One region of the [Pantoea] beijingensis genome, then DNA from elsewhere that is predicted to be linked to it. Evidence: predicted binding sites of a transcription regulator. Region 1 holds the regulator's gene; the other holds the start of a gene.
The links. The regulator LexA, encoded in region 1, represses DNA repair genes until DNA is damaged. The targets are predictions, from matches to a motif close to TNCTGTATGTACATACAGNA.
Positions count from the first base shown of each region.

Region 2: the regulator LexA is predicted to act here: its motif matches at 2,839-2,858, upstream of dinB (DNA polymerase IV).

Region 1 is NZ_CP071409.1:3,731,820-3,748,100, reverse strand. It holds gene J1C60_RS16965 (YjbH domain-containing protein) at 1-1,403, shown strand, start outside; gene psiE (phosphate-starvation-inducible protein PsiE) at 1,579-1,977, shown strand; gene malG (maltose ABC transporter permease MalG) at 2,050-2,940, opposite strand; gene malF (maltose ABC transporter permease MalF) at 2,957-4,492, opposite strand; gene malE (maltose/maltodextrin ABC transporter substrate-binding protein MalE) at 4,556-5,752, opposite strand; gene malK (maltose/maltodextrin ABC transporter ATP-binding protein MalK) at 6,090-7,199, shown strand; gene J1C60_RS16935 (maltoporin) at 7,246-8,562, shown strand; gene malM (maltose operon protein MalM) at 8,663-9,613, shown strand; gene ubiC (chorismate lyase) at 9,780-10,307, shown strand; gene ubiA (4-hydroxybenzoate octaprenyltransferase) at 10,309-11,193, shown strand; gene plsB (glycerol-3-phosphate 1-O-acyltransferase PlsB) at 11,516-13,936, opposite strand; gene J1C60_RS16910 (diacylglycerol kinase) at 14,065-14,433, shown strand; gene lexA (transcriptional repressor LexA) at 14,540-15,148, shown strand; gene dinF (MATE family efflux transporter DinF) at 15,265-16,281, shown strand, end outside.
Region 2 is NZ_CP071409.1:3,038,149-3,054,429, forward strand. It holds gene pepD (beta-Ala-His dipeptidase) at 221-1,678, shown strand; gene dinB (DNA polymerase IV) at 1,769-2,824, opposite strand; gene dpaA (peptidoglycan meso-diaminopimelic acid protein amidase) at 3,190-3,936, shown strand; gene J1C60_RS13860 (class II glutamine amidotransferase) at 3,895-4,674, opposite strand; gene lpcA (D-sedoheptulose 7-phosphate isomerase) at 4,767-5,345, opposite strand; gene fadE (acyl-CoA dehydrogenase FadE) at 5,574-8,018, shown strand; gene mtnK (S-methyl-5-thioribose kinase) at 8,076-9,275, opposite strand; gene mtnA (S-methyl-5-thioribose-1-phosphate isomerase) at 9,384-10,418, shown strand; gene J1C60_RS13885 (1,2-dihydroxy-3-keto-5-methylthiopentene dioxygenase) at 10,529-11,071, opposite strand; gene mtnC (acireductone synthase) at 11,068-11,757, opposite strand; gene J1C60_RS13895 (methylthioribulose 1-phosphate dehydratase) at 11,754-12,368, opposite strand; gene J1C60_RS13900 (phytoene desaturase family protein) at 12,739-14,313, opposite strand; gene J1C60_RS13905 (pyridoxal phosphate-dependent aminotransferase) at 14,981-16,141, shown strand; gene J1C60_RS13910 (amidohydrolase) at 16,129-16,281, shown strand, end outside.

The sequences.
Region 1 (16,281 bases):
GCGATTTTGCTGGCAAATTGAAACAGGACAGTAAAGTTAACGTCGGTGCCATTTATCGAATTACCGACTGGGCCGATATCAACGTCAGTTATGAGCGCGGTAATACCCTGATGGCGGGCTTTACGTTGCGCACGAACTTTGACGAACTGCATCCGTCACACATTGATGTTCCTGAACCCGCCTATCGGCCGCAAGCACAATCGCCAATACTGCAGCATACGGTGGTTGCTAATCAATTGACCGACCTGAAATACAATGCAGGTTTTGATGCACCCAACCTGCAGGTCAAAGGCAATACGATGTACCTCACGGGGGAGCAATATAAATACCGCGATACCCGGGAAGGCGTCGATCGTGCTAATCGTATTTTAATCAATAACCTACCGGAAAATATTGATACGCTGAATGTTACCCAGACGCGTTATAACCTGCCTCAGGTGACGACGGTAACCAAAGTCAGTAGTCTGCGCCAACAGCTGGAAGGCTATCCGTTAGGCCATGAGCAGCCGCTGGATCAGCAGCGTGTTAATCCGGTTGATCCCGGCAAAACAGAGCAGGGCTATTACATTGAGAAAGACAGCCTGAATTACAGCCTGTCACCGGTATTGAACCAGTCTGTGGGGGGGCCGGAAAGCTTCTACATGTATCAGTTGGGCGTAATGGCTAATGCTGATTACTGGCTGACCAATCACCTGGTGGTCGCGGGTGGTTTATTTGGTAACGTCGCGAATAATTACGATAAGTTTAACTTTGATGGTGCACCAGCAGATTCGACATTGCCACGGGTGCGCACCCATGTTCGTGATTACGTTAAAAACGATTTTTATGTCAACAATCTGCAAGCCAACTACCTGCAGTATTTTGGCAATGGCTTCTATGGTCAGGTCTACGGTGGTTATCTGGAGACCATGTATGGTGGCGTCGGTGGCGAAGTCATTTACCGCCCTGTGGATTCGCAGTGGGCATTTGGTGTCGATGCGAACTACGTGAAACAGCGTGATTGGGACAACATGATGAAGTTTACCGATTACAAAGCGGCGACCGGTAATTTAACCGCCTACTACAGACCATCGTTTATGAATGGTGTGTTGGTGAAAATGAGCGTGGGTCAATATCTTGCGAAAGATAAAGGCGGTACCGTTGATGTTTCTAAACAGTTCGACAGTGGCGTGATTGTTGGAGCTTATGCTACGCGCACCAACGTTTCTGCGGAAGAGTTTGGTGAGGGCGATTTCACCAAAGGTTTCTACATCTCTATCCCAATGGATCTGTTGACCGTAACACCGACGCGCGGGCGTGCTCAGGTGAACTGGACGCCGTTAACGCGTGATGGCGGACAGATGCTGGGCCGTAAATATCAGCTGTATGATATGACCTCAGAACGGGATATTAACTTTAAATAATCCCCAGACAACGGATGACTCAGGGCCCATGGATGGGCCGGTCCATACACCAACTTGTTCTTTTATCCCGCTGCGATGCTCATTATTTTGAGCGTATATCATTTTATTGTGATCGCTGTCACACTAAAGCTATGGCGCTGCCGAGGCAGCACGATAACTTTTCTGAGGTGTGAACATGATTACTGGCATCCGCATTGCAACAGTGTTGCAGATGGTGCTGAACATTGGCTTACTTATTCTCGCGGTCATTCTGATCATCTTTCTGGGCAAAGAGACGGTGCATTTAGCCAATGTACTACTGAATACCGGGGAAGAGGCGTCCGCTTATTTACTGGTTGAAGGGATTGTTATCTACTTCCTTTATTTCGAATTCATTGCGCTTATCGTGAAGTATTTCCAGTCTGGTTATCATTTCCCGTTACGCTATTTCGTTTACATCGGTATTACTGCCATCATCCGTCTGATCATTGTCGATCATAAAAACCCTTTCGATACGCTGTGCTACGCTGGGGCGATTCTGGTTTTGGTGATAACGCTATGGTTGGCAAACAGTAATCGCTTAAAACGGGAATAAAAAAGGCGGCCGATAAAGGGCCGCCTAAACACAGTTACAGCAATAGCAGTGGCAAATAACAACAATGAAACCTTAGCCTTTGACGCCTCCCGCCGTTAAACCATTAACCAGCCAGCGTTGTGCCAGCAAAAAAACAAGGGTAATGGGTAAGGCAGAAAGTACGGCAGCGGCGGCGAAATCGCCCCATAAATAGTTCTGAGGATTCAGATACTGTTGCATACCAACGGCCAGCGTATAGCTGTTTACGTCGCGTAGCAGCAGCGAGGCTACGGGGACTTCCGTAATGGCAGCGATAAACGACAGAATAAATACCACGGCCAGGATAGGCACCGATAGCGGCAGCAGGATCAGTCGGAAGGCCTGCCAGGGCGTGGCACCATCAAGCGCAGCCGCTTCTTCAAGCGAGCCATCGATGGTTTCAAAATATCCTTTAATGGTCCAGACATGCAGGGCGATGCCGCCCAGATAGGCAAAGATCAGCCCTGCATGCGTATTTAAGCCGATAAACGGAATGTACTGGCCCAACCGGTCGAACAATGCGTAAAGAGCGACCAGCGAAAGCACCGCCGGGAACATCTGAAAAATTAACATGGCTTTCAATAAACTGGCCTTCCCGCGAAAGCGCATGCGGGCAAAGGCATAGGCGCAAGTGGTGGAAAGCGCAACGATACCAATAGCGGTAATGGCGGCCACTTTTACCGAATTCCATAGCCACAATAGTACCGGAAACGGTGGCGGCGTGACGCTGCCGTTTTCATTTTGTACCGGGAAACCCAGAGCCAGGCGCCAGTGATCCCATGAAATTTGCTCCGGAAACAGGCTACCGATGGAGTAGTTACCGGGACGCAAAGAAATGGCCACCACCATCAGTAGTGGATACATTATCAGTGCAATAAATCCCAACAGCAGCAAATGCGTGATCGCCAGACGCAGCTTTTGTGATTTTGGTTGTACGATAGCCATATATGACGCTCCTTTACTAAATCTTCATGCGTGTGGCTTTCAAATTGAGGATAGCCAGCGCCCCCACCAACAGGAAAATCAGCGTCGCGATTGCTGCCGCCAAGCCAAAGTCCTGACCGCCGCCGCCCTCAAAGGCGATGCGCCATGTGTAGCTCACCAGTAAATCGGTATAGCCTGCCGGCGTCGTTGTTCCCAGCCGATCTGGCCCGCCATTGGTTAACAGCTGTATCAGCACGAAATTATTAAAATTAAATGCAAAGCTCGCGATCATCAGCGGTGTTAGCGGTTTGATCAGCAGCGGTAGCGTAATACGGAAGAAGTTTTGAAACGGCGTCGCGCCATCCATGGCTGATGCCTCATACAGATCGTCAGGAATCGCTTTGAGCAGGCCCATGCACAGAATCATCATATAGGGGTAACCCAGCCAGGTATTGACGATAATAAGCATTGTGCGTGCCATCGTCGGATCGCTAAACCACGCCGGTTTAATCCCGAACAGGCTACCGAGCATCAGGTTAATTTCACCGAAGCTTTGATTAAATAAGCCTTTGAAAATCAATATTGAAATAAAGGCCGGAACGGCATAAGGCAAAATGAGAAGTAGCCGATAAACCGCGCGTCCACGCAGGGATTCCCACTGAATGAGGCAGGCCAGCACCATACCAACGGCCACCGTCAACAGGACGGTAACGGCAGAGAAGATGACAGTCCAGATAAAGATATTGATAAAGGGCTTCTGGATGCCCTGATCGTTCATTACACGCAGGAAGTTTTTCCAGCCGACGGTGACGGTATAGCCGGGACTCAGTTTTTCCGTGGTCCAATGCTGCTCCGCATCTTTCGTTTGATAGAACCCGGTATCGTCGTTTGGCCACCACATTACGCCGGTCTGTTTATCGCTCAGCGTGCCGTTCGCTCCTAATGTATATAGTGGCTGAGTACCGGAGAACTGGCGTAATGAACTCATACGTAGTTTGCTGCCGTCCGGCATTACAGCTGTAAGTTGAGCCAGCGCCTGGCGATTCTGCGTCACCACCCGCAGCATGGCTCGTTCTCCCGCGGGCATAGCAGAGGCTTGTGACAATGTCAGGGTCTGTGCATTTGGAGCGTTCAACGAAAACGGCTGCGAAACAAATTGTGTATTATCTGCCTTGCTTAGTGCTAAAACCCACTGTTCATCATGTGGATAGAGGGCGAAAGTGTAACCGTCACCTGCCTGATACTGTCGATCCATCAGAACCTGCTGAGCACGTTCAAAGGTCAGTTGGTTGGTGCTGCTGTAATTGGTAAAAGCGATCGCAATTGTGCAGGCGAGTGGGAACAGGACAAACAGCGCCATACCGGCAATACCGGGATAGACATAGCGCCAGGCCAGTGTGCGGCGTTGCGTGAAGATCACCAGCCCGGCACTCATCAGGACCAGCGTCAAAATAGCGAACAAGTATTCGCCCTGAATGTACATCAGGACGACCAAATAGCCCGTAAACAGGGCAACCAGGGCAAGAACCAGCCACTTCAGGGCGTCATGCTGCCACCATGCAGATTTTGCCATCAAACGTTCCTTTTGCTTCGTGTGGGCGACGTTAACGTCGCCCGTTGGAAAATGAGCAATGACTTATTTGACAATACGCTTTTCAGCATCCTTCAACGCGGCATCAACGGTCTGACGGCCATTAATTGCATTTAACACTGCGGTACGCTCGGCATACCAAAAGGCACTCATCTGAGCGACATTTGGCATCACTTCACCCTGTTGAGAGTTGCTCATGGTGGCAGAAATTTTGGGATCTTTAGCGAGCGTCTCTTGATAAGACTTTAGCGCAACGGCACCCAGCGGTTTATCGGCATTCACTTTTGCCAGACCATCATCGGTGAGGAGGTAGTTTTCGATGAACTCTTTCGCCAGCTCCTTATTCGGGCTAGCCGCGTTGATCCCCGCACTTAGCACACCGACAAAAGGTTTCGACGGCTTACCCTTAAAGCTTGGCAGTGAGGTTACCCCGTAGTTGATTTTTGCCGCGTCGATATTGCCCCACGCCCATGGACCATTGATGGTCATGGCCGTTTCGCCTTTATTAAAGGCGGCTTCGGCGATCGCATAGTCAGTATCGGCATTCAGCTGTTTGTTTTTCACCATATCGACAATGAACTGTAAGCCTGTCTGCGATCCCTGATTTGCCACGCCAACATCTTTGATGTTATAGCTGCCATCAGCCTGTTTTTTGAATGCATAACCGCCATCTGCCGCGGTAATTGGCCAGGTGAAATAGGGTTCCTGAAGGTTAAACATGAGGGCACTTTTGCCCTTTGCGCGCAGCGTTTTATCCAGTGCAGGGATCTCTTCCCAGGTTTTCGGCGGGTTTGGCAGCAGATCTTTATTATAAATCAGTGACAGAGACTCGACGGCGACCGGGTAACCAATCAGTTTCCCGTTATAACGTACTGCATCCCAGGTAAAGGGATAGATTTTGTCCTGCAGGGCTTTATCCGGTGCGACTTCAGCTAATAGGCCTGACTGAGCATAGCCACCGAAACGATCGTGTGCCCAGAAAATAATATCAGGGCCATCACCGGTTGCGGCGACCTGCGGATATTTTTCTTCCAGTTTATCCGGATGCTCAACCGTCACTTTGATGCCGGTATCTTGTTCAAATTTCTTACCGACTTCAGCCAACCCGTTGTAGCCTTTATCGCCGTTGATCCAGATAACCAGCTTGCCCTCTTCAATTTTTGCCAGCGCTGCACCCGGCAGCAGGGCAGTGGTTAACGTACATAACAACAGCGTTTTCGAATTCAGTTTGAACTTTGACATTTCCCTTTCCTCTAAAGATGAGCGGTTGTCTTATCGCCAGCAGTCTGCGGATAAGCGCTTAACCCCTCATCATCCCTCGTTCTACGCCCTGGTCAGTGAAAGTGTGACCGGAGCTGTCTTTTGCCTTGTTTCTGTGCCATCAGCCACAAAAAAACGCCCTAAATTATGCCAACAGGATCACGAAAATCGCTGGTGCCTCTCCCGAGTGCGCCCCCGACTCATTTACTCATCCTCCTTTCTCCTCCCCCATAAAAAAGTCCCAGGCGGAGGATTTAACTCTTTGTTACATCCTTCACACTCCCAGCCATTCGATAGCGGTACGAATTGGGAGAGACGGATGGCGAGCGTGGTGCTTAATAATGTCACCAAAGCCTGGGGTGATGTTGTGGTATCGAAAGATATCGATCTGGCTATCGCCGAAGGAGAATTCGTCGTGTTTGTCGGACCATCCGGCTGCGGTAAATCGACCCTGTTACGCATGATTGCAGGACTGGAAGAGATTACCTCTGGTGAACTTTTGATCGGCAATCAGCGGATGAATGATGTGCCACCTGCCGGACGAGGCGTAGGCATGGTGTTCCAGTCTTATGCACTTTATCCCCATCTTTCGGTGGCCGAGAATATGTCATTTGGCCTGAAACTGGCGGGGATCCCGAAAGCTGAGATTCAGCAGCGGGTTACTCAGGTTGCGGAAGTATTACAGCTGGCGCATCTGCTGGAGCGTCAACCGAAGGCGCTTTCCGGCGGACAGCGTCAGCGCGTTGCTATTGGTCGGACGTTGGTCGCGGAGCCACAGGTATTTTTGCTGGATGAACCGTTATCCAACCTGGATGCCGCACTGCGTGTGCAGATGCGCATTGAGATTTCGCGTCTGCACAAGCGCCTGCAGCGCACCATGATTTATGTCACGCACGATCAGGTTGAAGCGATGACGCTGGCCGACAAAATTGTGGTGTTGGATGCCGGGCGTATCGCCCAGATTGGTAAACCGCTGGCGCTTTACCACTATCCGGCGAATCGTTTTGTTGCCGGTTTCATCGGCTCACCGAAAATGAATTTCCTGCCGGTCAAAGTGACGGCAACTGCCATTGATCAGGTACAGGTTGAACTCCCAAACCGGCAGCAGATTTGGCTGCCCGTAGACAGTACCGACGTGTCAATCGGCGCCAATATGTCGCTGGGTATTCGTCCTGAGCATTTACTGCCCAGCGATGTTGCTGACGTCACGCTTTCCGGAGTGGTGCAGGTTGTTGAACAGTTAGGTCACGAAACGCAAATCCATATTCAAATTCCGGCGTTGCGTCAAAACCTGGTCTACCGCCAGAACGACGTGGTGTTGGTAGAAGAAGGTGCCCATTACGCCATCGGCCTGCCGCCACAACGTTGCCATCTCTTCCGTGAGGATGGTCGCGCCTGTCGCCGGCTGCATATCGAGCCGGGTGTTTAAGCACGACAGTAATAGCAATAACAATGAAAACTGGAGAAGAAGAATGATGATAATGTTGCGTAAATATCCTCTGGCCGTGGCAGTGGCTGCAGCGGTGATCTCTACCCAGGCGGGTGCGGTAGATTTCAAAGGTTATGCTCGTTCAGGTATTGGCTGGACAGGCAGCGGCGGTGAGCAGCAGTGCTTCCAGGCGACCGGTGCGAACAGTAAGTACCGTTTGGGTAACGAATGTGAAACCTACGCTGAAATTCAGTTAGGTCAGGAAGTGTGGAAAGAGGGTGAAAAGAGCTTCTACGTTGATAGCATGATCGGTTATGCAGTATCACAGCTCAATGATGATGAACAAACTTCGCCAAGCGTTCGTCAGATGAACGTTGTCGGTAAAAACCTGTTTGATGCGCTGCCGGGTGCCAACATTTGGGCCGGTAAGCGTTACTACAAGCGTCATGATGTGCACATGATCGACTTCTACTACTGGGACGTTTCAGGTCCTGGCGGTGGTATTGAAGATATCGATCTGGGTTTTGGTAAATTATCGTTGGCCGCGACGCGTAACAGCGAAGCGGGTGGATCTGAGGCCTTTATTAACGGTAGTACCACCGGAACGCAAAAAAATCGTGCCAACGATATTTTTGACGTGCGTCTTGGCGGTATGGAAATCAACCCTGGCGGTTCGCTGGAAGTGGGCTTCGACTACGGTAGCGCCAACGATACTAAAGGTTTCCACCCGGTTGTCGAAGATGCAACCAAAGATGGCTGGATGGGCACCATTGAGCATACCCAGACCTTTGGGCCTAATGACAGTCTGAACAAATTTGTTGTGCAGTATGCGACAGATGCAATGACGCAAACAACTGGACGTCCGCGTACTGCGGAAAATGCTGATGGGCACATGGTTCGTGTAATCGATCACGGTGCGATTGACTTCAACGACACCTGGAGCCTGATGTATGTGGGTATGTACCAGGACGTTGACCGTGATAATGGCAACGGTACCACTTGGTATACCGCGGGTGTGCGTCCGATGTTCAAATGGACACCGATCATGAGTACCCTGCTGGAAGTGGGCTACGACAACGTTAAATCACAGAATACTGGCGATCGTAACAGCCAGTACAAAGTGACGCTGGCCCAGCAGTGGCAGGCGGGCAACAGTATCTGGTCTCGCCCGGCAATTCGCGTATTCGCGACCTATGCCAAATGGGATGAAAAATGGGGTTATGCCTCATCAACCGATGGCGACCGTAACAATGTAGCGGGCTTCACCCCAGGTGTGGCTTACTCTGACAGTGGCCTCCATACCTTCAGCCGTGGCGATGATGACGAAATCTCCTTCGGTGTGCAGATGGAAGCCTGGTGGTAAGAACTTGCTATAAACGGGCGCCTGGCGCCCGTTAGCCACACGCTCTTGCGACGCTATCCCATTGCCTGCGGATAGCGCTCGATCTTCTAAGGAAATAAAAATGAAAAAACATCTGCTTGCACTCTGCTTGTTCCCGGCGCTGAGTTTTACCGTACTGCCTGCGATAGCTGCCAGTCAGGGGGTTAATCCACAAGATATCGCCACTGCACCCACACTCTCCTCTGACAAGCTTCAGCAGCTTTCCTGGCTGCCACTGGCACCGCCTGTGTCGCAGGACATTGAACTGACGGCCTCTTCCGCAAGCCTTGAACAGGGCGACGTTACCGGAAGTGTGGCAGCAATTACGCTGCCTGCGGATCAGGGATCTTTGGAGATTACGCTTTCCAGTATTATGAAAAACAAGCGTGTTTATGCGCCGAACGTGTTGGTATTAGATAACCAGTTACAGCCCGCCGCCTTTTTCCCCAGCAGTTATTTCCCTTACCAAAAGCCTGGCGTCATGGCGGGAAACCGGCTGGAAGGTACCATGAAACTGACGCCAGTATTGGGTCAAAAACAGATCTACTTGCTGATTTACACCACTAAACGCGACCTGGCCCAAACTTCGCACATGATTAATCCGGCCAAGCTGTACGCCGAGGGCGCTAACAATGCGATTCCTGATGTACCCGATCCAGTGGTACAGCATGTTTCAACCGGTAGCCTCTCTCTGAAGATTAAGTCAGAACAGAACAGCGGCAATATCATGATTGGTAAAATTTTTGGCTCATCCGATCCGAAACCGGTTGTCGTTGGTAGCGCAGCCACAAGTGGTGCGATGGTTAGCGCCCCTGTGACGTCGCCAGCTTCCGCACCTGCCACACCTGTCGCACCGGCAGCAAAAGCAGAACCGATGCTCAATGACACTGAAAGCTACTTTAATAACGGTATCAAGCAGGCTGTAAAAGCGGGCGATATCGATAAAGCGCTGAAGCTAATGAATGAAGCTGAACGTCTTGGCTCTACATCAGCACGCGCAACCTTTATCAGCAGTGTGAAAGGCAAGGGATGATGTTATCCCCATATTGCTGATGTTGCTCGACGATTGGTGCGTCTCAGACGCACCTTTTTTACCTTGTGCGACGGGCAGAATTTAGCTTATTCCCTCCCGTGTGGCGTGTTCTCGCCGATGGTCTGCGCTACACTATTGCCTCTGATTTTCAACCCGGAGATGCCGTATGTCGGATAACGCGCTTAAACTGCTGCGCGCGATCGAATGGCTTCCCGCTTCGTCACCTTTGCTTACTGCTCCGTTGCTGGATTGGTTAATGGAAGAAGATTCCATGACGAAGCGCTTTGAGCGCCATTGTCAAAAAGTAACTGTTGAGCCCCTGCAAGAAGGTTTTATCAGCGCAGAAGAGGTTGGTGCTGAAGCGGCGCTGTTACCGTTTGAACAACGTTATTGGCTGCGAGAAATTCTGCTATTTGGCGATGGCGTTCCCTGGCTGGCAGGGCGCACGATTGTGCCTGAATCCACCCTTATTGGCCCTGAAGCGATGCTACAAGACCTCGGCACTCGTCCGCTTGGGCGCTATCTTTTTGCATCATCGACGCTGACGCGTGATTTTATTGAGCCCGGCACGATAGAATCGTTATGGGGACGGCGTTCCCGGCTGCGTCTGTCAGGCAAGCCTTTATTGCTTACTGAACTGTTTTTGCCTGCGGCACCGCTTTATTTAAGTGTGACCGCTGAAGGAACTCACTAACGTGGAAAAAAGTCTGCAACTTAATAAGCTTCAGGCCTACAGCCGCCTGATGCGCATTGATAAGCCTATTGGTTCTTTGCTGCTGCTGTGGCCGACATTATGGGCATTGTGGCTTGCAGGGATGTCTGTTCCTTCCTTAAGCGTGCTGGTGGTGTTCGTGCTGGGCGTTTTTTTTATGCGAGCGGCGGGGTGTGTCATCAATGACTTTGCCGATCGTAAAATTGATGGGCACGTAAAACGCACCGCGGAACGCCCTTTACCGAGCGGAAGAGTGAGTGAGAAAGAAGCGAAGCTGTTATTTGTAGCGCTGGCGCTGATTTCGTTTGCCTTAGTGTTAACGCTGAATAGCATGACTATTTGGTTATCGCTGGTGGGATTAGCACTGGCGTGGATTTATCCCTTCATGAAACGGTTTACCCATTTACCGCAGGTGGTATTGGGGGCGGCTTTTGGGTGGGCGATCCCAATGGCGTGGGCGGCGGTGAGCGAGAGCGTTCCTCTGGCCTGCTGGCTGTTGTTCTTCGCGAATATCTGTTGGACTGTGGCGTATGACACATTGTACGCCATGGTAGATCGGGATGATGATTTGAAGATCGGGGTAAAATCAACCGCGATTCTTTTTGGCCGTTTCGATAAGCTGATCGTTGGCATGTTGCAACTGGCTGCGCTGGTATTCATGATGGCGGTGGGGGGGGAATTGCAGCTTAACGGTGCATTTTACTGGTCGTTATTGTTGGCGGGGGCCCTGTTCGTCCATCAGCAAAAACTGATTGCAGGCCGCCAGCGTGAGCGCTGCTTTCAGGCTTTTTTAAATAATAATTACGTTGGGTTAGTGTTATTTATTGGCGTGGCATTAAATACCGCGCCTTTTGCGACGATGTTTTAGTCAGGGGCGGTTCCGTTCATCCTTCGGGTAACCCTGCAGGACAGGAAAGCGCTGGCCCAGCCCCCGCGCTTTTCGACAGCCTTCTTGCCCGCTTCGCAGCTCCCTTCACAAATGCTGTTTTCCGAACGCACCTTTCGCGATTATCAGCCCCATCCCTGGGGCTTACCCCTTCGGGACCCGCACAAGTGCTGTTCAAAACACTCCCTGTGTTTTGTCACCAGTTCGCTGGTGAGCGAAATTTTTGCTGAATCAGAAGCCGTCTGGTTGCTACGACTCCCCGGTCACTTATGCAATGAGCTTCCGGGGATGCGCGCCGCGCGCCTTAAGGTGCAACCGCACTCTCTATGGTCAGACGCACGTCCTGAGTGATCAGGTCTGCCAGCAGCCGGTATACTTTTTGTGTCTGTTCTGGCAGTGCGTTTCCGGTATCACTGATATAACCTTCATCACGTAGTGTTAATACCAGTGATGAAAAGACGGCTTTATCAAAAAACTCGGGCGCATTGATACCATGTAGCACGGAAAGGCGTTGTGCCATCGTACGACTCTCTTTTTCCAGTGAACCGCGATTGATTGCAGGATTGGCGCTGAGAATCGAAAACGTGATGGCATAGCGCTGCAGCGTTTCACGTACACCAGCAGCCAGTAATTGCAGAGAACGAAAGCGGACAGGATTTAAACGCACTACGGCCTCATCAGCAATAATCAATCCCTGACGAGCGAGTTCGGCGGTGAGAGCATCCAGAACCTGTGGGATCTCTTCTTTGTCCCAGCGCAGGAATAGCTCACTTTTCAGCATCGGATAAATCACGCTAACCTGACGCAATAGCTCAGCATGTGAAATCTCACGGTGCTGTTGCACAATCGCGGCAAGCAATGCGGGCACCACCAGCATATGATGAACATTATTGCGGTAGTAGGTCATTAGCACCGCCTGTTCGCGGGGCAGAATGATGATATCGCCAATATTATCCTGTTCGGTTTCAAACTTGTTCATACCCAATGCGCTATCCAGCAGCGCTTCTGCGCTCAGGTCGGGGACGGTTGCATCTGGAGAGTAGGGAACATTGCGCAATAACTGAATATAACAGTCTAGCTGTTCGGTCAATTGGTCGCGCGTCAATGAACGTTGACGTGAGGCCAGTAGGGCCGTGACGCATAAATTCATTGCATTTGCAGCACCAGCATTGTTAATACTGACCATCACCCGCTGTGCGATATCGTTTACCGCAGGGATTAGCCAGCCGGGACGCTGAGCTTCAATCGGATCGATGGCGTCACGCCACTCGGGCACATGTTTGTTGAGATAGTTAACCAGTGGGAGTGGTTCACCGAAGTTAACGTAACCCTGGCCCAGATTACGCAACTTACGCAACCCCCGAACCATCTGCATAAAGCTTTCTTTTTCTTTTGTCGCGCCACGCAACTCTTTGGCGTAGGTGCCGACCTCCATGACGTGCTCATAGCCGATGTAAATCGGTACCAGCGTGATCGGCCGGTTGCCGCCGCGCAGCATCGCCTGAATCGTCATCGACAGCGTGCCGGTTTTAGGTGCGAGCAGGCGTCCGGTACGTGAACGTCCGCCTTCCACGAAGTATTCCACCGAATAACCACGGGCAAATAGCTCGCCAAGGTATTCACGAAATACCGTGGAGTAGAGCTTGTTACCTTTAAAAGTACGGCGGATAAAAAAGGCACCTAAACGCCGGAAAATCGGTCCGGCTGGCCAGAAATTCAGATTAATACCGGCAGCGATATGAGGGGGAACCAGCCCCTGATGATAAAGCACATAGGAGAGCAACAGGTAATCCATGTGGCTGCGGTGGCAGGGCACATAGACGATTTCATGTCCATCCTGCGCCAGTTGGCGTACCCGCTCGCCACCATTAACATTAATGCCCTGATACAGTTTGCTCCATGTCCAATCCATAACACGAGCGGTCAGTCGAACTGTTTCATGGGAGAAATCAGCTGCGATCTCTTCCATCAGCTCAATAGCATTTTGTTGCGCCTTTTCGTGGGGTATTTTTTTACTGCGTGCTTCATCCTCTACCGCTTTAGCAATAGCTTTCGATTTTAGCAAGCGCTTAAATAACTCCTCGCGCACCGGCAAACGCGGACCTACGGCCGCCAGACGCTGCCGGGCAAAGTGCATCCGCGCGACGCGTGCCAGCTTTTGCGCGATCGTCTTGTCGGTACCATGTTCCGTTGCCATATAGCGCAAGGAAACCATTGGAGAGAAGCGAACGAAACTGTCTCGCCCAAGCCACAGCACGGCAAAGAATTTTTGCACGCCATTTAATACGCGCAAGTGCGGTGTTTGTTCGCCCTGTACTTCGCGGCCAGGCGCACGGCCAAACATCACTGAAACCGGCACCATCTGTACGTCAAGATCGGGATTGCTTCGATGCAGATCCAGATACTCATGGAAAAGCTTTACCGATTCCAGATTAGGTACAAAGTAGGGGAACACGCGTGGGCCTTCATGAATAAAGACATGACGCGGCAATTCCGTCCCATCTATCTCCAGCGGTTCCAGTGGATCGGGCAGATTATGGATACGGCACTGCGCTCGCAGTGCAAGGAGATCGGCCTTTGAATCATAAGGCAACACATACATAATAGGGTGCGAGGTATCGAGCCCCAGTTCAGCTACCGGATCGGCCGGAATAGCCTTGCTCTTCACCAAAAATGAGAGCGGTAAATTCAGTAACTTATAATAGAAATTACGCCAACCTGACATAGATAACATGAAGCCTCTTGTTAGCAAAGCGCGGCAAGCATACCAGAAAGTGCCACCAAGATCTGTGGCATTGCAATTTGCGCATCATCCCCAAATTGACGTTAAACATCTCAAAGGGTTCAATTAATATGGCAAATAACGTAACGGGTTTGACTCGTATCATCAAAGCAGCGGGTTATTCCTGGCAAGGATTGCGCGCAGCATGGCAGCATGAAGCCGCGTTTCGACAGGAGTCGATAGCGGCGCTAATCGCGATTGTGATTGCTTGCTGGCTCGAGGTTGATGCCGTAACTCGCGTGTTATTAATTGGTTCCGTGCTGCTGGTTGTGATCGTGGAGATTCTGAATAGTGCCATTGAGGCGATTGTTGACCGCGTTGGTAGTGATTTCCATCCTCTCTCCGGCCGGGCAAAGGATATGGGCTCTGCTGCGGTCCTGTTAAGCATTCTGCTTGCCCTCTTCGTCTGGATAATGTTGCTGTGGCCACTTTTACGATAGCCTGCTCAAAATTCCACAAATCGCTGTTTTTTTGACTCATTTAGGTTTTCAAGCCACAAATACCTGTATATACTCACAGCGACTGTATAAACAACCAGGGGGCGGAATGAAAGCACTAACAGCAAGGCAGCAACAGGTTTACGATCTGATTCGTGATCACATTAATCAGACTGGTATGCCGCCTACGCGTGCGGAAATTGCTGCGCAACTGGGTTTCCGTTCCCCTAATGCTGCGGAAGAACACCTGAAGGCGCTGGCACGCAAAGGCGTAATTGAAATTGTTTCCGGTGCTTCACGCGGTATTCGTTTGATGATGGAAGACGAAACGGGTCTGCCACTCATTGGTCGGGTGGCCGCGGGCGAACCGCTTTTGGCGCAGGAGCATATTGAATGCCACTTCCAGGTGGATGCTGGTTTATTTAAACCGCATGCTGATTTTCTGCTGCGTGTTAGCGGTATGTCCATGAAAGATATTGGTATCATGGACGGCGATTTACTTGCGGTGCATAAAACGCAGGACGTGCATAACGGACAGATTGTGGTTGCGCGTATTGATGATGAAGTTACCGTTAAGCGATTGAAAAAACAAGGAAATACGGTTCAGCTTTTGCCAGAGAATAGTGAGTTTCAACCAATTGTTGTCGACTTGCGTCAGCAATCTCTGACCATTGAAGGTTTGGCTGTTGGGGTAATTCGTAACGGTAACTGGTTATAAAAGTAGTGCAGCTTGCACGCTGATGGTATCGGCGTGCGTTTGAGTGGATGTTTTTGTATCCGTTGCATCCGTTCACGCATCCTCCAATAAAAGGGCATTTCGCGTTCTGAATGCTTATGCGACTCTTTTCCGTAGCTGATAAAAATCTGTGGCGTCTTGCACTACCGATGATCCTGTCAAATATCTCTGTGCCATTATTGGGCCTGGTTGATACCGCCGTTATTGGTCATCTTGATAGCCCCGCGTATCTTGGCGGTGTGGCTATTGGTACGACCGCCACCAGCTTTCTGTTTATGCTGCTGTTATTCCTGCGAATGAGCACGACAGGATTAACCGCGCAGGCATTTGGTGTGGGCAATAAACCCGCGCTGGCACGTGCGCTGATGCAACCTTTATTCATCGCACTGGTTGCCGGGGCATTTTTTGTCCTGTGTAAAGAGCCCTTAAGTCATCTGGCGATCCGTATCGTGGGTGGTAACGGTGAAGTGCTCTACCAGGCTCATCAGTTTATGTCGATAAGGTGGCTAAGCGCACCGGCAACGCTGGCGAATCTTGTGATACTGGGTTGGTTGCTGGGGGTGCAGTATGCGCGTGCGCCGGTGGTATTGTTGGTGGTCGGCAATCTGGTCAATATTCTTCTCGATTTGTGGTTTGTAATCGGGCTGAAGTGGGGGGTGGCAGGCGCTGCTGCTGCAACGGCTATCGCCGAGTATGCCGCTTTAGTGGTCGGGTTATTGATGATTTGGCGCGTGCTCAAACTGCGAGGTATTTCACTGTCGCTACTGTGCCGCAGCTGGCGTGGCGATTTTTCTCGCCTGCTGCGCCTGAATCGCGACATCATGTTGCGATCTTTGCTGTTACAACTCTGTTTTGCTTCACTGACTATTTTGGGTGCACGTTTGGGGAGCGATACCGTTGCGGTGAATGCGGTCTTATTGATGTTCCTCACCTTTACCGCCTATGCTCTCGACGGATTTGCCTATGCGGTGGAGGCCTATTCAGGGGAAGCATATGGTGCCCGTGATGGCAGTAAGTTGCTCAAAGTATGGCATGCCTCTTGTCGGCAAGCGGGATTAGTTGCCCTCTTTTTTTCACTGGTCTACGCCCTGATCGGGGAGTGGATCGTTTCGATG
Region 2 (16,281 bases), 690 kb from region 1:
TATATGCAATGGGAAAAGGTTGCGCGAGATTATAAGGATCTGAAGCGGTAAAAACCAGCATCCGGAACCTCGGTTGCAGGTTTTTACCGCGGCGGGTTGCACACGCTGCGTTAAAGGGTGGTATTCTTTGCCTGGCTCGCTGGATTTAGCGACGGCGATCTTTTAACTGGAAACTATGCGACGCACCGGCCTGACCGGTTGCCGAAACAGGAGACTTATTGTGTCTGAACTGTCTCAATTATCACCACAGCCGCTGTGGGATATTTTTGCCAAAATATGCTCAATCCCACATCCTTCTTACCATGAAGAAGCGCTGGCCGAACACATTCTTTCCTGGGCCAAAGAGAAAGGTTTCTGGGTCGATCGCGACAATGTCGGTAATATTCTTATCCGTAAACCCGCGACCCCGGGCATGGAAAACCGCAAACCTGTCGCGCTGCAGGCCCACCTTGATATGGTGCCGCAGAAAAATAATGATACGGTCCACGATTTTACCAAAGATCCGATTCAACCCTGGGTTGATGGTGATTGGGTAAAAGCACGCGGTACCACGCTGGGGGCTGATAACGGTATCGGCATGGCCTCCGCCCTGGCAGTACTGGCCGACGAAAGCGTCGAGCATGGCCCACTTGAAGTGCTGCTGACCATGACCGAAGAAGCCGGTATGGATGGTGCATTTGGCCTGCAGGCTGGCTGGTTACAAGCAGATATCCTGATCAACACCGACTCCGAAGAGGAAGGTGAAATCTATATGGGCTGCGCAGGCGGCATCGATTTCATCACCACATTACCGGTTGAACGTGAAGCTGTCCCAACCGGTTTTGAAACGCTTAAGCTAACGATTAAAGGGCTGAAAGGCGGACATTCCGGTTGCGACATTCACGTTGGGCTGGGTAACGCCAACAAATTGCTGGCGCGCTTTCTCGCCGCGCATGTGAAAGATCTGGATGTGCGTCTGATCGATTTTACCGGCGGGACGCTGCGCAATGCCATTCCGCGTGAAGCCTTTGCAACGCTTGCCGTTGCAGTCGAACAGATTGATGCGCTGAAGGCCGCTGCAACGGGCTATCTGGCAACGCTGCAGAACGAGCTAAGCGCAAAAGAGAAGAATCTCAATGTGCTGATTGAGCCGGTAGCCAACGACGTACAGGCGCTGACCAATAGCAGCCGCGATCGCTTTTTGGCCCTGCTGAACAGTACGCCAAATGGGGTTATCCGCAATTCAGACGTGATGAAAGGTGTGGTTGAAACTTCACTGAACGTTGGCGTGGTTTCCCTCAAAGAAACCGAAGCAGAAATTATCTGCCTGATTCGCTCACTGATCGATAGCGGTAAAGATTACGTCGTTGAGATGCTGGTATCTTTGGGTACACTGGCCGGTGCGAAAACCGCACCAAAAGGTGGCTACCCTGGCTGGCAGCCAGATGCAACGTCGCCAGTGATGGCCTTGGTACGTGAAACCTACGAGAAGTTATTCAATAAAACACCTAATATTCAGGTGATTCACGCAGGTCTGGAGTGTGGTTTATTTAAGAAGCCTTACCCGGAAATGGATATGGTTTCTATCGGCCCAACCATCACTGGTCCGCACTCACCTGATGAGCAGGTACATATAGAGAGCGTTGGCCTGTACTGGAAACTGCTGACCGCGCTGCTAAAAGCGATTCCAGTCCGTTAATCCCCTTTCGCGCTCCAGTCGCGCGTTTTTTTGCAATTCGTATCGCAGAAAAGAGCATGGTATCAGGTATCCAGGATGGTAGCCTGACCGTTACAGCGCCAGTAAAAACTGGCGTTCAAGCTGGGGAGGCAACAGCGTAACATGAAGTCCCACTAATCTGACACCACGTCCGCCACGGCGCTCGTCCCATGTTTTTCTTGCCACGGCAATCAAATCATCCTTATTCAATATTGGCCAGACATGTTCCTGAGTCGTGAGCTGAAAATCATTAAATTTGAGTTTTACGCCCTGCCGGGCAATATGCCGATCCGGCTTGATCGCCGTCAGCCGACGTTCCAGTTCATCATACAAATAATCAATAATCGTCAGGCATTGTTCCCAGCTGTGTATATCTTCGGAAAGCGTACGTTCAACACCCAGTGATTTGCGTAGTCGCTCGGTGTTCACCTGCCGCTCATCAATGCCGTTGCTACGTTCCCATAACACCCGTCCAAATTTGCCAAAACGTTTAAGTAGCGCGATAAGGTCGCTCTTTTGTACGTCTGCACAGGTATAAAGCCCCAGTTCTTCCAGTTTTTTTGCCGTCACCTTGCCGACGCCAGGGATCTTTGCCAGCGGCAGCGTCAGCAGGAAAACGGACATCTCCTCAGGCGTGATCACAAACTGACCATTGGGTTTATTCAAATCAGAAGCAATTTTAGCCAGAAACTTTATTGGCGCGACGCCGGCTGAAGCCGTCAAATTAAGTTCCCGATGAATAGTTTCACGAATCTCGCGCGCCATAAGTGTTGCAGAACCGTAACAATGCGGGCTTTCGGTCACATCGAGGTATGCTTCATCCAGCGAAAGTGGTTCAATTAATGAGGTATAGCGCGAGAAAATCTCCCGGATATGACGAGACGCTTCTTTATAAGCGTCAAACCGACCGGGAATAACCTTAAGGTGCGGGCAGAGTTTTAGCGCCATTGCGGTCGACATCGCGCTGTGTACACCGTACTTTCGCGCCGGATAGTTAGCCGTGCTAATCACCCCACGCTGCTGCTGGCTACCGCCAATAGCAATAGGGATATCGCGCAGGCTGGGATCGTCGCGCATTTCAACCGCTGCGAAAAAGCAGTCCATATCAACATGAATGATTTTACGCATATCCCCTCCGAAGGCACTGTATAAGTATACAGCAAAAGGCAGCGAATTCAATATCTGCACGCGTGACAAAACAGGGTAGCAGACAAAGAGAATCAGGCGGATTGAAGGGGATTTTTAACGATCAGCTTGATAAAAAAATAGACAATGTTAATGTTGCGCTGCGATAGCGGAATTTTCCGATAATGCAAGCGACAGACGTGCTCTCACGAATGCAGTTAAAGGTGTGACCGGCCAGCAAAAGAACGCTTTCCCCGCCGTTCGGCAGGTCCGGATTTCACGGGTAAGCTAACGATGCGAACGGCCACCCATCCGCATTCGAAAAAATAGCCGTTGCACTTAAACCCCTCTATTTCAAGGGAATCAGAATGGTCAAAATCGCACTGTTTTTTGCGATGATTTTTCTGCCAGCCGTTAGCATGGCCAGCATGCCTGAACCTGTTCAGCCACTGGCGCCGGTAAGCAAAGAGTTAAAGAAACAATTAATTGGCACGCCCGTTTATCTACAGATATTCAAAGAAGAACGCACGCTTGAGCTATATGGCAAAATCGGCAATGAATATCGCTTGCTGGATAGTTATCGTATCTGCAATTTTTCCGGCGGCCTTGGTCCAAAACGTCGTCAGGGAGACTTTAAGAGCCCCGAGGGGTTCTACACCGTCACCCAGAACCAGTTGAAGCCTGACAGTCGTTTTTATCGCGCAATCAATATTGGTTTTCCCAACCAATACGATCGTGAACAGGGCTACGATGGCAAATATTTAATGATCCACGGTGACTGCGTGTCCATTGGCTGTTACGCCATGACCAATACCTATATGGATGAGATATTTAACTTCGTCAATGCAGCGCTGCGTAATGGTCAGCCGGAAGTGAATGTCAGTATTTATCCCTTCCGTATGACCGACGCCAATATGCAACGGCACCGTAATTCAACCGATGCCAATTTCTGGAAGCAACTGCAGCCCGGCTATGCATGGTTTGCACAATACCACCAGCCGCCTACTGTGAGCGTAAACTCAGGCCGCTACGTATTGAATAACAGCTCCTCGCTGATGAACAGCAGCACCCGCTCATCCTCGAGTTCCTTCTTCGCGCTCTCCCAGACAAAATAGTACCCATTCGCCGGGTTCAATTTTGTGCCAGGTTTCGTTACCGGTTAAGGGTTGGGTGGCAATAACGGTGACCACGTCGTTAGGCGTGGTCTGTTTCTGAAAATCAATCTCCACATCCTGATCGAGCAATTTAGCTTTGCCAAAAGGTGCGCGGCGGGTGATCCAAAACAGATTCGTCGAGCAGAACGCCATCAGATAACGCCCGTCCGACAACAACATATTAAATACCCCTTTCTGCCGCAACTCCGCTGCCAATTCCGCAATGTAACGAAAAACAGCAGGCCAGTTTCCCGGCGTGCGCGGATAGCGGGTAGTCAGCTTATGCAGCAACCAGCAAAACGCTTTTTCGCTATCCGTTTCCCCTATCGGGCGAAATGCCCCGGTATCCAGATGACGATAGCCTTTTAACTGACCATTATGCGCATAAGTCCAGTTGCGTCCCCACACTTCGCGAGTGAAAGGATGGGTGTTCTCCAGTGACACTTCACCCCGGTTTGCCTGGCGGATATGTGCCACAACCGAATGGGATTTGATGGGATATTCCTGCACTAAGCGTGCAATCGGCGAGTTAAAACTGGGTTGTGGATCTTTAAACGTGCGGCATCCCTTACCCTCATAGAAAGTGATGCCCCAGCCATCTTTATGCGGCCCTGTTCCTCCGCCACGTTGTACCAGCCCGGTAAAGCTAAAGCAGATATCCGTTGGGACGTTTGCGCTCATCCCGAGCAATTCGCACATCGTTTTACCTCTGAAATTGACTGCTTATTTGGCGCCGCACCACGTTCTGCCCGGGGTTATCCCGGGCGACAAACAACGTCATTATCCCGCGGTTACTTAACCATCTCTTTTTCAATTAGCAGCATCAGGATATGGATGACTTTAATGTGGATCTCCTGAATGCGATCGGCATAACCAAAATGCGGTACACGAATTTCAATATCTGCCATACCTGCCATTTTGCCACCATCTTTGCCGGTCAGGGTAATAACTTTCATCCCCTTCGCACGCGCGGCTTCTACCGCTTTCATAATATTGGCGGAATTGCCTGAGGTGGAGAGCCCTAATAGCACATCACCCTCAAAGCCCACGGCCTCAATATAGCGAGAAAAGACGTAATCGTAGCCAAAATCATTGCTGACGCAGGAAAGATGACTGACATCTGAAATCGCAATCGCCGGATAGCCAGGGCGATTTTCACGATAGCGTCCGGTCAATTCCTCGGCAAAATGCATCGCATCGCAGTGTGACCCACCGTTACCGCAAGAAAGCACCTTACCGCCCGCTTTGAAAGCGTCGGCCAGCAGCACTGCCGCGCGTTGAATAGCATGAATGTTGGCTTCATCGCTCAGAAATTTATTTAGCGTCTCTGCGGCTTCGTTTAGCTCCGAACGAATAATATCCTGGTACATAGGGATGTCCTTTGGATGAGAGGAAAGTCATCGCTAAGTTTACCGGAATGGGCATTAGCCGAAAAGCATCGTTCACACCGCACCCGATCTTTGACTTTTACTGCTGCGGGATTGTGAGCCACGTTGTAATTATTATGTAAACACATTGCTAAGAACCTTCATCTGTTTTAAACATGGATCATTGGTTTAAACAGGTCAGACCTCTTACAACCTACGGAGCGGTTAATTATGATGGTTCTCAGTATTATCGCGACGCTTGTACTGTTCGGCGCACTCTTTTACCACCGGGTCGGTCTGCTGCTCAGCAGTATTATCCTGCTGGCCTGGACTGCCGCGATGGCAATGCTGTCACTCTGGACGCCATGGTTACTGATACCACTGGCGATTATTCTGCTACCGTTTAATTTTTTGCCAATGCGTCGTGCACTGTTCGCGAAACCTGCGTTTCATACTTTTCAAAAAGTGATGCCGCCAATGTCACGTACCGAAAAAGAGGCAATAGACGCCGGTACAACCTGGTGGGAAGGCGAGTTATTCCGCGGCAATCCTGACTGGAAAATGCTGCATCACTATCCTCAACCGCGACTGAGCGAGGCTGAGCAGGCATTTATTGACGGTCCGGTGGAGGAGGCCTGTCGGATGGCGAATGATTTCCAAATCTCTCATGAAATGGCCGATCTGCCGCCAGAGCTTTGGGCTTTATTGAAAGAGCATCGTTTTTTCGCCATGATCATTAAGAAAGAGTATGGCGGGCTTGAGTTTTCGGCGTATGCACAAGCATGTGTGCTGCAAAAGCTTGCGGGCGTTTCCGGTATTCTGGCTATTACTGTCGGCGTCCCAAACTCTCTGGGCCCGGGAGAATTACTGCAACACTACGGAACAAATGAGCAAAAAGATCACTATTTACCGCGCCTGGCACGCGGCGAAGAGATCCCCTGCTTTGCCCTTACCAGTCCGGAAGCCGGTTCTGATGCGGGTGCGATTCCCGATACTGGCGTGGTATGCATGGGCGAGTGGCAAGGCGAACAAGTACTGGGCATGCGCCTGACGTGGAACAAACGCTACATTACGCTGGCCCCGATCGCGACCGTGCTGGGTTTGGCTTTTAAGCTATCAGACCCCGAACATCTGTTGGGAGAGACCGTAGAACTGGGTATCACCTGTGCGCTAATCCCTACCCGTACGCCCGGCGTTGAGATTGGTCGCCGGCATTTCCCGCTTAATGTCCCCTTCCAGAACGGCCCAACACGCGGCGAGAATATTTTCGTGCCAATCGATTACATCATTGGCGGACCGAAAATGGCCGGGCAAGGCTGGCGCATGTTAGTGGAATGCCTGTCGGTGGGGCGTGGAATTACACTACCATCCAACTCAACCGGCGGCCTAAAAAGCATTGCGCTAGCGATAGGCGCTTATGCTCACATTCGCCGCCAGTTCAAATTGCCCATCGGAAAAATGGAAGGGATCGAGGAACCGTTGGCACGGATTGCCGGTAACGCTTATGTAATGGACGCGGCAGCATCATTAATTACCTGTGGCATTATGCTGGGTGAGAAACCAGCCGTTCTCTCAGCCATAGTAAAATATCACTGCACCCATCGGGGACAGCGTGCCATCGTTGACGCCATGGATATCGCCGGCGGTAAAGGCATTATGTTGGGCAGCAGTAACTTCCTGGCCCGCGCCTACCAAGGCGCGCCGATTGCCATCACCGTCGAAGGTGCCAACATCCTGACACGCAGCATGATTATCTTTGGTCAGGGTGCTATCCGTTGCCATCCTTATGTTCTGCAGGAAATGGCAGCGGTACAGAGCAACGATGTTAGCGCTTTTGACCGCGCGCTGTTCAGCCATATCGGTCATGTTGGCAGCAATAAGGTACGTAGTCTGTGGCTTGGCCTGACCGGAGGGCGCACCAGTCGTTCCCCTACGCGAGATGCAACCCGACGCTACTACCAGCATTTGAATCGCATCAGTGCCAATCTGGCGCTACTGTCTGATATCTCCATGGCGGTATTGGGGGGAAGTCTGAAACGTCGCGAGCGCATCTCTGCTCGCCTCGGCGATATACTAAGTCAGCTCTACCTGGCCTCAGCGGCACTCAAACGTTATGAGGATGAAGGACGCCATGAAGCGGATCTACCGCTGGTGCACTGGGGCGTGCAGGATGCCCTGAACCAGGCGGAAGTCGCAATGGACGATTTACTGCGGAACTTCCCAAACCGTTTTATCGCAGGGATACTGCGAATCACGATCTTTCCTACTGGCCGTCATTGTCGCGCACCTTCCGATAGCCTTGACCACACGCTGGCGCAAATACTGCAAGCACCCTCAGCTACGCGTACGCGGTTAGGTCGGGGCCAATATCTGACGCCGAGTGAACATAATCCGGCCGGACAGTTGGAGAGCGCATTGCAGGACATTATTGCCGCAGAAGGCATTCACGATCGCCTGTGCCAACAGTTGAAAAAAAATCTGGCTTTTACCCGACTTGACCATCTGGCTACACGCGGCCTTAAAGAAGGATGGATTAACGAAGAGGAGGCAACAATCCTGACTCAAGCGGAAAGCAGCCGCCTGCGCTCAATTAACGTTGACGATTTTGAGGCAGATTCACTGGCAACTCAGCCAGTAAAGACGGTAAAACCACAGCCTGAAATTGAAGCAGCCTAAACCCGCGCGGTCTGAGGCCTGTAAGGCCTGCGTGTTCAATCACGCAGGCCTTAACGATCAGGCACTCTGACGCACTCTCGCGATCAACGCATCGATATTTTCCACATGCTTTGCTGCCAGAATAAGTGAACGCCCCAAAACTATCGCATTACGCAGACATTCGGTACGCATCACCGCATTATCGATTTGCGTCATATCCGCGATCTGAGACATACCGACGGTACGGCGGATCGCTTCCGTGCCGCAAAAACCAATGGTGTCTTGCCAGACCTTCTGCAAAAATGCCGCCGCATAACCAGGATAAGCCAGCGCATGGTCGCGGCTTTTCTCTTTGGCCAGACTCAGAAAGCGTTCGGCAAAGGCGTTCCATAATTCGCGCACATCGGCCAAACGTTGCTCACGCGCATCTGCTGCTTCACGTGGGGACAATAATCCCGGCAGTGCACAATAATTCAGCAACAAATTACCGATCGCCGTTCCTACGTCAAAACCGATAGGGCCATAAAAACCGAATTCAGCATCAATGGCCTTCAGGCTGTTCGGTGTCACAAAAACAGAGCCACTATGAATATCACCATGCAGTAGCGCTTCTGCATGCGAGAAAAAATGGTGTTTTAAACCGGCAACGGCAATTTTCAGCTCAGCATCATCACGCAGTTCAGCCGCCTGTTCTTCCAATGCCAAAGGATACGCGTTACGCTCGTGACGCTGGTAAGGGTCGTTAAAAAACAGATCTTCAGTAATCTCACAGAGCTCAGGATTGGTAAAACGGATTACCGATGCTTTTTTTTCGTGTGGATGCTGAAAGAAATCAGAGGTATGAAAGAGCGTTTGCGCCAGGTATTCGCCCAATTGAGAGGCGGCCTGCGGGAAATAGCTGCCTTTTACCAACTCACCCCGCCAGATAGCATGATCGGAAAGATCTTCCATTACCATCACCGCCAATTGAGCATCGTAATGCAAAATCTTTACGGTATGCTGCGGGCAAAAATGGCTATGGACCTGTAATGTTTCGGCCTCAATACGTGCGCGGTCCAGCGTCAATGGCCAGGACTCTCCTACGCAGCGTACATAAGGCAGCGCTTGTTTGACGATGATGCGGCTGTTGCCTGAGAGATCAAAAATTTTGAACACCAGATTCAGATTACCGTCGCCAATTTCCTGCGCACTCACCAGAGAGGACGGATCGTCCAATCCGCCGAATTGCCGGGCATAATCCACCGCATCTGCGGCAGTGAACGTATGATATTGCGACATTGCTCTGTTCCTCATCAAAATCGGTAAAATAAGCCGTTCAGACGTCTATACATCCGTTTTGCATGTTGGCACACTATCCCACATTAACGCAACATGGATTTAACGCATATGCAGACACTCAGCACCACCAGCTTGCAAGTTCGCGATAATCAATTGTGGATCCTTGACCAGCAGGCACTCCCGCAGCAAAAAACATGGTGCGTCACGCCCGATGTCGGGACGCTGGTCAGCCATATTAAAGCGTTACGCGTACGCGGCGCCCCGCTTATTGGCCTTTCGGCCAGTTTATTGCTGGCACTGCTGGCAGAGGGAGGGATGCCCCGTAACCAGCTGGCCGAATCGCTTGAGGTGCTGCGCGCTGCGCGTCCTACGGCGGTAAACCTGATGAATAACCTCGATCGGATGAAGCTGGCTCTGACCCAGGAAAATTTTGTTACCGCCCTCACCTTTGAAGCTCTACGTCTGGTAGAAGAAGATAAAACGCTATGCGACAGCATTGCCGAGGCGGGTAGCGCACTGGTTAAACCCGGCAGCCGTTTACTGACGCACTGTAATACCGGCGGCTTAGCCACTGCAGGCGTGGGTACCGCACTTGGCGTAATTGTACGCGCGCACCAACAGGGCAAGGTTAGCCACGTATGGGTTGATGAAACCCGTCCTTTATTACAGGGAGGGCGCCTCACTGCATGGGAGCTTGGTGAACGCTGTGTGCCTTATCGGCTTATCTGTGATTCGATGGCCGCCAGCCTGATGGGGCAAAAGCAAGTTGATGCCATCTGGGTCGGCGCCGATCGCATCGCTGCGAATGGCGACGTTGCAAATAAAATCGGCACTTATAGTTTGGCCGTGCTGGCGCATTATCACAGGATCCCTTTCTATGTTGCCGCACCCCATACGACGCTTGACGTGCACTGTCCAAACGGTGCAGCCATTCCAATTGAAGAGCGCGATGCCCGCGAAGTTACTGGCGTAGCTGGAAGTTTTGGTGACGTTCAGTGGGCACCGGAGAACGCATCGGTGTTCAATCCGGCGTTTGACGTGACACCCGCTGCACTGATCGCCGGTTGGATTCTGGATACTGGCGTAGTCACGCCTGCACAGGTTGAAGCGGGGATTTTTCAACCATCATCAGCAAACGGCTGATGATGCTCAATAGCCGCAAATTATCATTCATAATGGGGGACTTTACGCCCCCTCTGCTATGGTCGTCAGGGGGAACTCTGACGCAAAAACGAATTTATCAGTATTGCCCATTAAGGTAAGCGTGGATAGGCATCGGCAATATTATCACCCGTAAAATTCGCCACCCAACCCGCAGGATTATCAAAAATACGGATCGCGGTGAAGTTTGGCGCCGAGCCCATATCAAACCAATGTGGAGTACCAGCAGGTACCGAGATCAGATCATTTTTCTCACACAGAATTTGATAGATCTTCTCCTCAAGGTGCAAACAGAATAATCCGGCACCTTCGACAAAAAAGCGCACTTCATCTTCACCATGCGTATGCTCAGACAGGAACTTATCGCGGAGCGCTGCTTTCTGTGGGTTGTCCGGGCGCATACTGATCACATCCCAACTCTGGTAGCCTTTCTCTTCAACCAGGCGGTCGATCGCATGTTGATAGGCGTTAATAACCGTATCGGCATCAGGATTGTTACCCAAATCGCGGTCGGCTTCCCAGCGCTCAAAACGCACGCCTTTCGCATTAAGCTGCTGGCGGATAGCGTCCGCATCCGTACTGTGCCAAATCGACTGGGTTGCTTCACTTTCGGTATAAATTGTCAGTGCGCTCATGAGGAAAACAGCTCCAGGTTAATCTGATCAAAACGGTTTACCTGATGGTGATCGCTTAGCGTATCCCCATCATCGCGTATTAACTGTACGGTATGCCAGCCCGCTTCACGTGCCGCATCCAGTTCCTGGCGGATGTCAGACAAAAACAGCAGCTCGTGGGTTGGCAACCCAATTTCCCGGGCGATATTCTGATAGGCATTCATTTCACGCTTAGCCCCAACGTGCGTATCAAAATAACCGCTAAACAGCGCGGTAATATCACCAGCATTGCTGTAACCAAATAACAGTTTCTGCGCAGCCACCGAACCGGAAGAATAAACGTATAGCGAAATCCCCTGTGATTGCCACAGCGTTAATGCCGGCACTACGTCTGAATACAGGTGACCGGTAAAATCACCGTTAACATAACCATCGTGCCAGACCATTCCCTGTAACGCCTTAAGCGAGGTAGATTTACGATCCTCATCCATAAAACTGAAGAGTCGCACAATCAGCGTGTCAATATCAGCCTGCGGTTGTGCAATCTCCTCACGCAATGACTTAAGCGCAGCAGCGACAAGACTCTGCTGCTGATTCTCACGTACAAAACTGTCCAGATGCTGGCGCGCGTAAGGGAAAAGAACATCGTGCACAAAGCGAATATCGCTGGTCGTGCCTTCAATGTCAGTAACAATCGCCCGGATCATTTCGCCTCCAGTAAACGGCGCTGCATTTCGCAGAGGAATAAAAATTCCAGGCCTTCAAGATGCCGACGCGCTTCGTTGACGTCCTTGCCCCAACAGGTTAGCCCGTGCCCCCGCAGTAAAAAACCATAACGCAGCGGCGAATGCTGAACAAAAGCGTCAATACGCTGTACCAACGCGTCGATATTCTGATCGTTATCAAAAATGGCAATTGGCACACTATCAAGATGAGAGTGTTGTCCTGCGAGCGTTTTCTGCATTTCATACCCCTGCAAAATCAGCGCCTCGCGGTTTTCAACGCGGGAAAGGACCGTGGAGTTCACCGTATGGGTATGCAATACGGCCCCAGCGTGTGGAAACAGACGATAGATTAAGGTATGTAAACCTGTCTCTGCCGAAGGTTTGCGTCCGGAAGGCACGTGGTTGCTGGCAATATCGACCTGGATAAAATCGTCGCGCGTCAGGCTTCCCTTATCTTTACCGGATTCGCTGAGTAAACAATAACGATCATCTTCGCGAATCGACATATTGCCACCGGTTGCCGGCGCCCAGCCTTTCGCACCGATCCAGTGACAGGCATCAACCAGTTGGTCTAACTGCGATAAAACCGTCATACCATTCCTTATTTATCATAGCATTACATAAAGTATGCATTTCATTTAGACGTCTAAGCGTCTTGATTGCCAAATAGTAGCATCGTGTTATATCGAAATGAAGAGCGATTTTTACAGATTAGGTTTCTGAGGGTTTTGAACGCGCCTTTGGGTAAAAATAGCAATTAATGACGCGGGTGGGAGAGGTTCTTACCCTGACGAGGAAAAGATTTCTTATCCTTTATCGCAATAAGAAATCTTTTCAGTTTAGCCCTGCCCTACTTATTTGGCGCTGAATCGACGTGGGTTTCGTTCACGTATCTGGGTAAGACCCAAAGAACTTGCCGACTTGATGCCGCACTACAACTCAAATTATTTAGGGCGTATCTGCTTATTTACCAGCGAGTTTCTTTGCAAGAATGAATCCAGAACCCGCCCCCGTTCCCGCGCCAGGCCACGTTGATGCGCCGCACATATACAGCTGTTTAATGGACGTATTATACCTTGAGTATCCTATCGCTGGACGCAGAAAAAATGATTGATCCGGATGATGGCTACCCGATAAATTATCACCACCCAGAATGTTTGGATTACATCTTTCTAAATCAACAGGTGAGAAAACAGAATATTTTAATATATCGTTTCTTATTCCAGGAGCATACTTTTCAAGGATATCTATTGCCCTGTTTGCGTACTCATCTTTGATATCGTCCCAACAAGTCGCCGTTATTATTCCGGCAGCATCGCCTTTTATTTCGGCTGGCACCACACGTACTTGAATCCAGAGAACATGTTTATCTTCAGGAGCGCGTGTAGGATCAATGGCGGTGGGTTGCCCCACAACAAGTACCGGCTCAACTGGTAATAAACCGTCTTTTGCCTCTGAGTAAGCTTTCGTCATCATCGCCATATCAGGGGCAACATGGACATAAGCAAAATTTCTCAACGCCTCGCCCGCGCTCCACTTAGGTAGGTCACTCATAGCAAGGTGAATCATCATCGTCCCGGGACCGGCACGAAAATTTTTCATACGTTGTGCGAATTTATCCTCTGCCGATAAATGTGGTAATAAATCCTTTATAATAATTTTAGGATTAAGGTTTGCTATAATTGCTTTTGTTCCAAAGAGCTCGGTACCGTCATTGAGTTTTACCCCTTCGGCTTTACCGTTCCTGACCAGAATTTCTGATACAGGAACGCCAGAATAAAGGGTTCCGCCATATTTTTTTATCGCATTAACCATCGCGTTAACGATAGTATTTGCCCCCCCCTTACCAATCACCATACCAAAATTCTGGTTTGCCATTCCTTCTAAGTAAGGGAACAAGGCGCCACCCGGGATATCCGGTGAAAAATCCAGATGCATTCCCCATGTCGCAAGCATGGCTTTTATTTTGGGATGTTCAAACTCAGTATCCAGGTAGTCCCTTGATGAGGAGGTAAAAAGTTTTAATATATTATATAGCCAACTCATCCCTCTCTTTCTAACCGCTTTTACAATTGTTATAAGATTGCGGAATGAGGGTGTTTTATTATTCAGAAGTTCAAATATATAAGGGGCATCTTTCAGAAAATCATCGGCCATAGATATCCATTTCTGGCCATCTCTATGGGAATATTGATTAATACCTTCAACGGTGACATTAATATCTTTGCTCACACCAAGATGGGTATCATCGCGAAATACGGTAGCAAAGCAGTCAGGTGCAGGAACAAAAGAGAGACCACATTCTAATAAAATGTCTTTATGACGAGCAAAGAATGGCGATCCTGCAAACATAGAAATATTCATAGCGGCAAAGTCATGGTGAAACCCTGGTAGAGTGAGTTCCTGCGTTTTTACTGCGCCACCAAATGATTCATTCGCTTCTACTACGGCAACTTTCCAACCGTGGGAGAGTAAATGCACCGCAGCAGCTAGTCCATTATGTCCTCCACCAATAATTATGGCATCAAACTTTTCCATGCTATCCCCTTAGAAATTAATATATAATTTAAGTATATTATCTATACCAATGTATTAAAATAACCCCAGAAAATAATGCATAAAATAATAAAAAATCACTTTAACAGATCGAAAATATAAATATCCTGCATTATTATTAATTGCAAGGTAATGGTAAGTTCAGGCTCCAGAGAATGACTCAAGTATGTAACCAGATAACCAAACACCGCCCATAAACCTGTCGCATAAAGTATGCAGAGTATTATAAATCAAAAAACACTTAATGAATCTTAATGTCTAAATATCGACATACCGGCTAAGAATATTAATAACCGTACTCCTCACTGAGGAAAGACGGAGATTTGCAAATCTTAAGTCAATTGCATTTGCAAAATCAACCTTATTTATTTTTATAAATTTAAGATTTATCTGCATTACTTTTTTCATTATCTTATTATCTATACCTGAAAAAATAGTCACATAATAGGTATGGCTTCTCGTTTCACTGCAAGCGGGTTGCTGGCAACTGTGTCACCGAAGCAGAAATACAGGGCATATATTCTATACAGGATAAGTTGCATTATTATGGCAAGAGTGCGATTTTCAACACGCTTACCTTAGCCGCCCTCGATAAAAGAATAAGCGCAGGGTGTACATCAAAGATACCATCGTCGAAGGTTAATCATTCATGAGTCAGACACCGTTGATTCCCGAGAGCAAATTACCGGCCCTCGGCACCACGATTTTCACGCAGATGAGCGCACTGGCGCAGCAGCATAATGCGATTAATCTCTCTCAGGGGTTTCCTGATTTTAGTGGCCCGGACTATTTGCAGCAGCGTCTTGCATATCACGTCAACCAGGGCGCGAATCAGTATGCGCCAATGACCGGTGTACAACCGCTACGTGATGCGATTGCCGATAAAACTGCCGAACTCTATGGTTATAAGCCCGATGCCAACAGTGATATCACGGTCACGGCGGGCGCCACCGAAGCGCTGTATGCCGCAATTACTGCGCTGGTCCGTCCCGGGGATGAAGTGATCTGCTTTGATCCCAGCTACGACAGCTATGCGCCTGCCGTCACGCTGGCCGGTGGCGTAATGAAACGTATCGCACTACAGCCGCCCGCTTTTCGCGTCGACTGGCAGCAATTCACATCCCTGCTTTCCGCGCGTACGCGCCTGGTCATCCTCAATACGCCGCATAACCCTTCCGCCACCGTGTGGCAGAAAAGTGATTTCGCCGCGCTCTGGCAGGCCATTAATCAGCAGGAAATTTATGTTCTGAGCGATGAGGTGTATGAACATATCTGCTTTGATGCCGCAGGTCACGCCAGCGTACTGGCGCATCCGCAACTCCGTGAACGCGCGATTGCTGTTTCATCGTTCGGTAAAACCTTCCATATGACCGGCTGGAAAGTGGGTTACTGCATCGCACCTGTGGCTCTCACGGCAGAAGTTCGTAAGGTTCATCAGTATTTAACCTTCTCTGTTAATACGCCGGCGCAGCTCGCGATTGCCGATATGCTGCGTGCCGAGCCGCAGCATTATCGCGAGCTTCCTGATTTTTATCGGGCACGGCGCGATCGTCTGGTGCGGGCACTGGCAAAAAGTCGCTTTGAGGTGCTCCCCTGCGAAGGAACCTACTTTCTGCTGGTCGATTACAGCGCAATTTCCGAGCTGGATGATGTCAGTTTCTGTCAGTGGCTGACGAAAGAAGTCGGCGTTGCCGCGATCCCTCTCTCCGTATTTTGCGAGGATCCGTTCCCCCATAAATTGATTCGGCTGTGTTTCGCTAAGCAGGAAGCCACGCTGGATGCCGCTGCGGAGAAACTATGTCAACTTTAAAGCTGAGCGTGCTGCAGCAGCCGCTGGTCTGGATGGACGGTGAAGCTAACCTGCGCTTTTTTGATACGCAGTTGGCAGAGATCCGCGCGCGTGACCTCATTCTGCTACCGGAGATGTTTACCACCGGATTTGCGATGGAA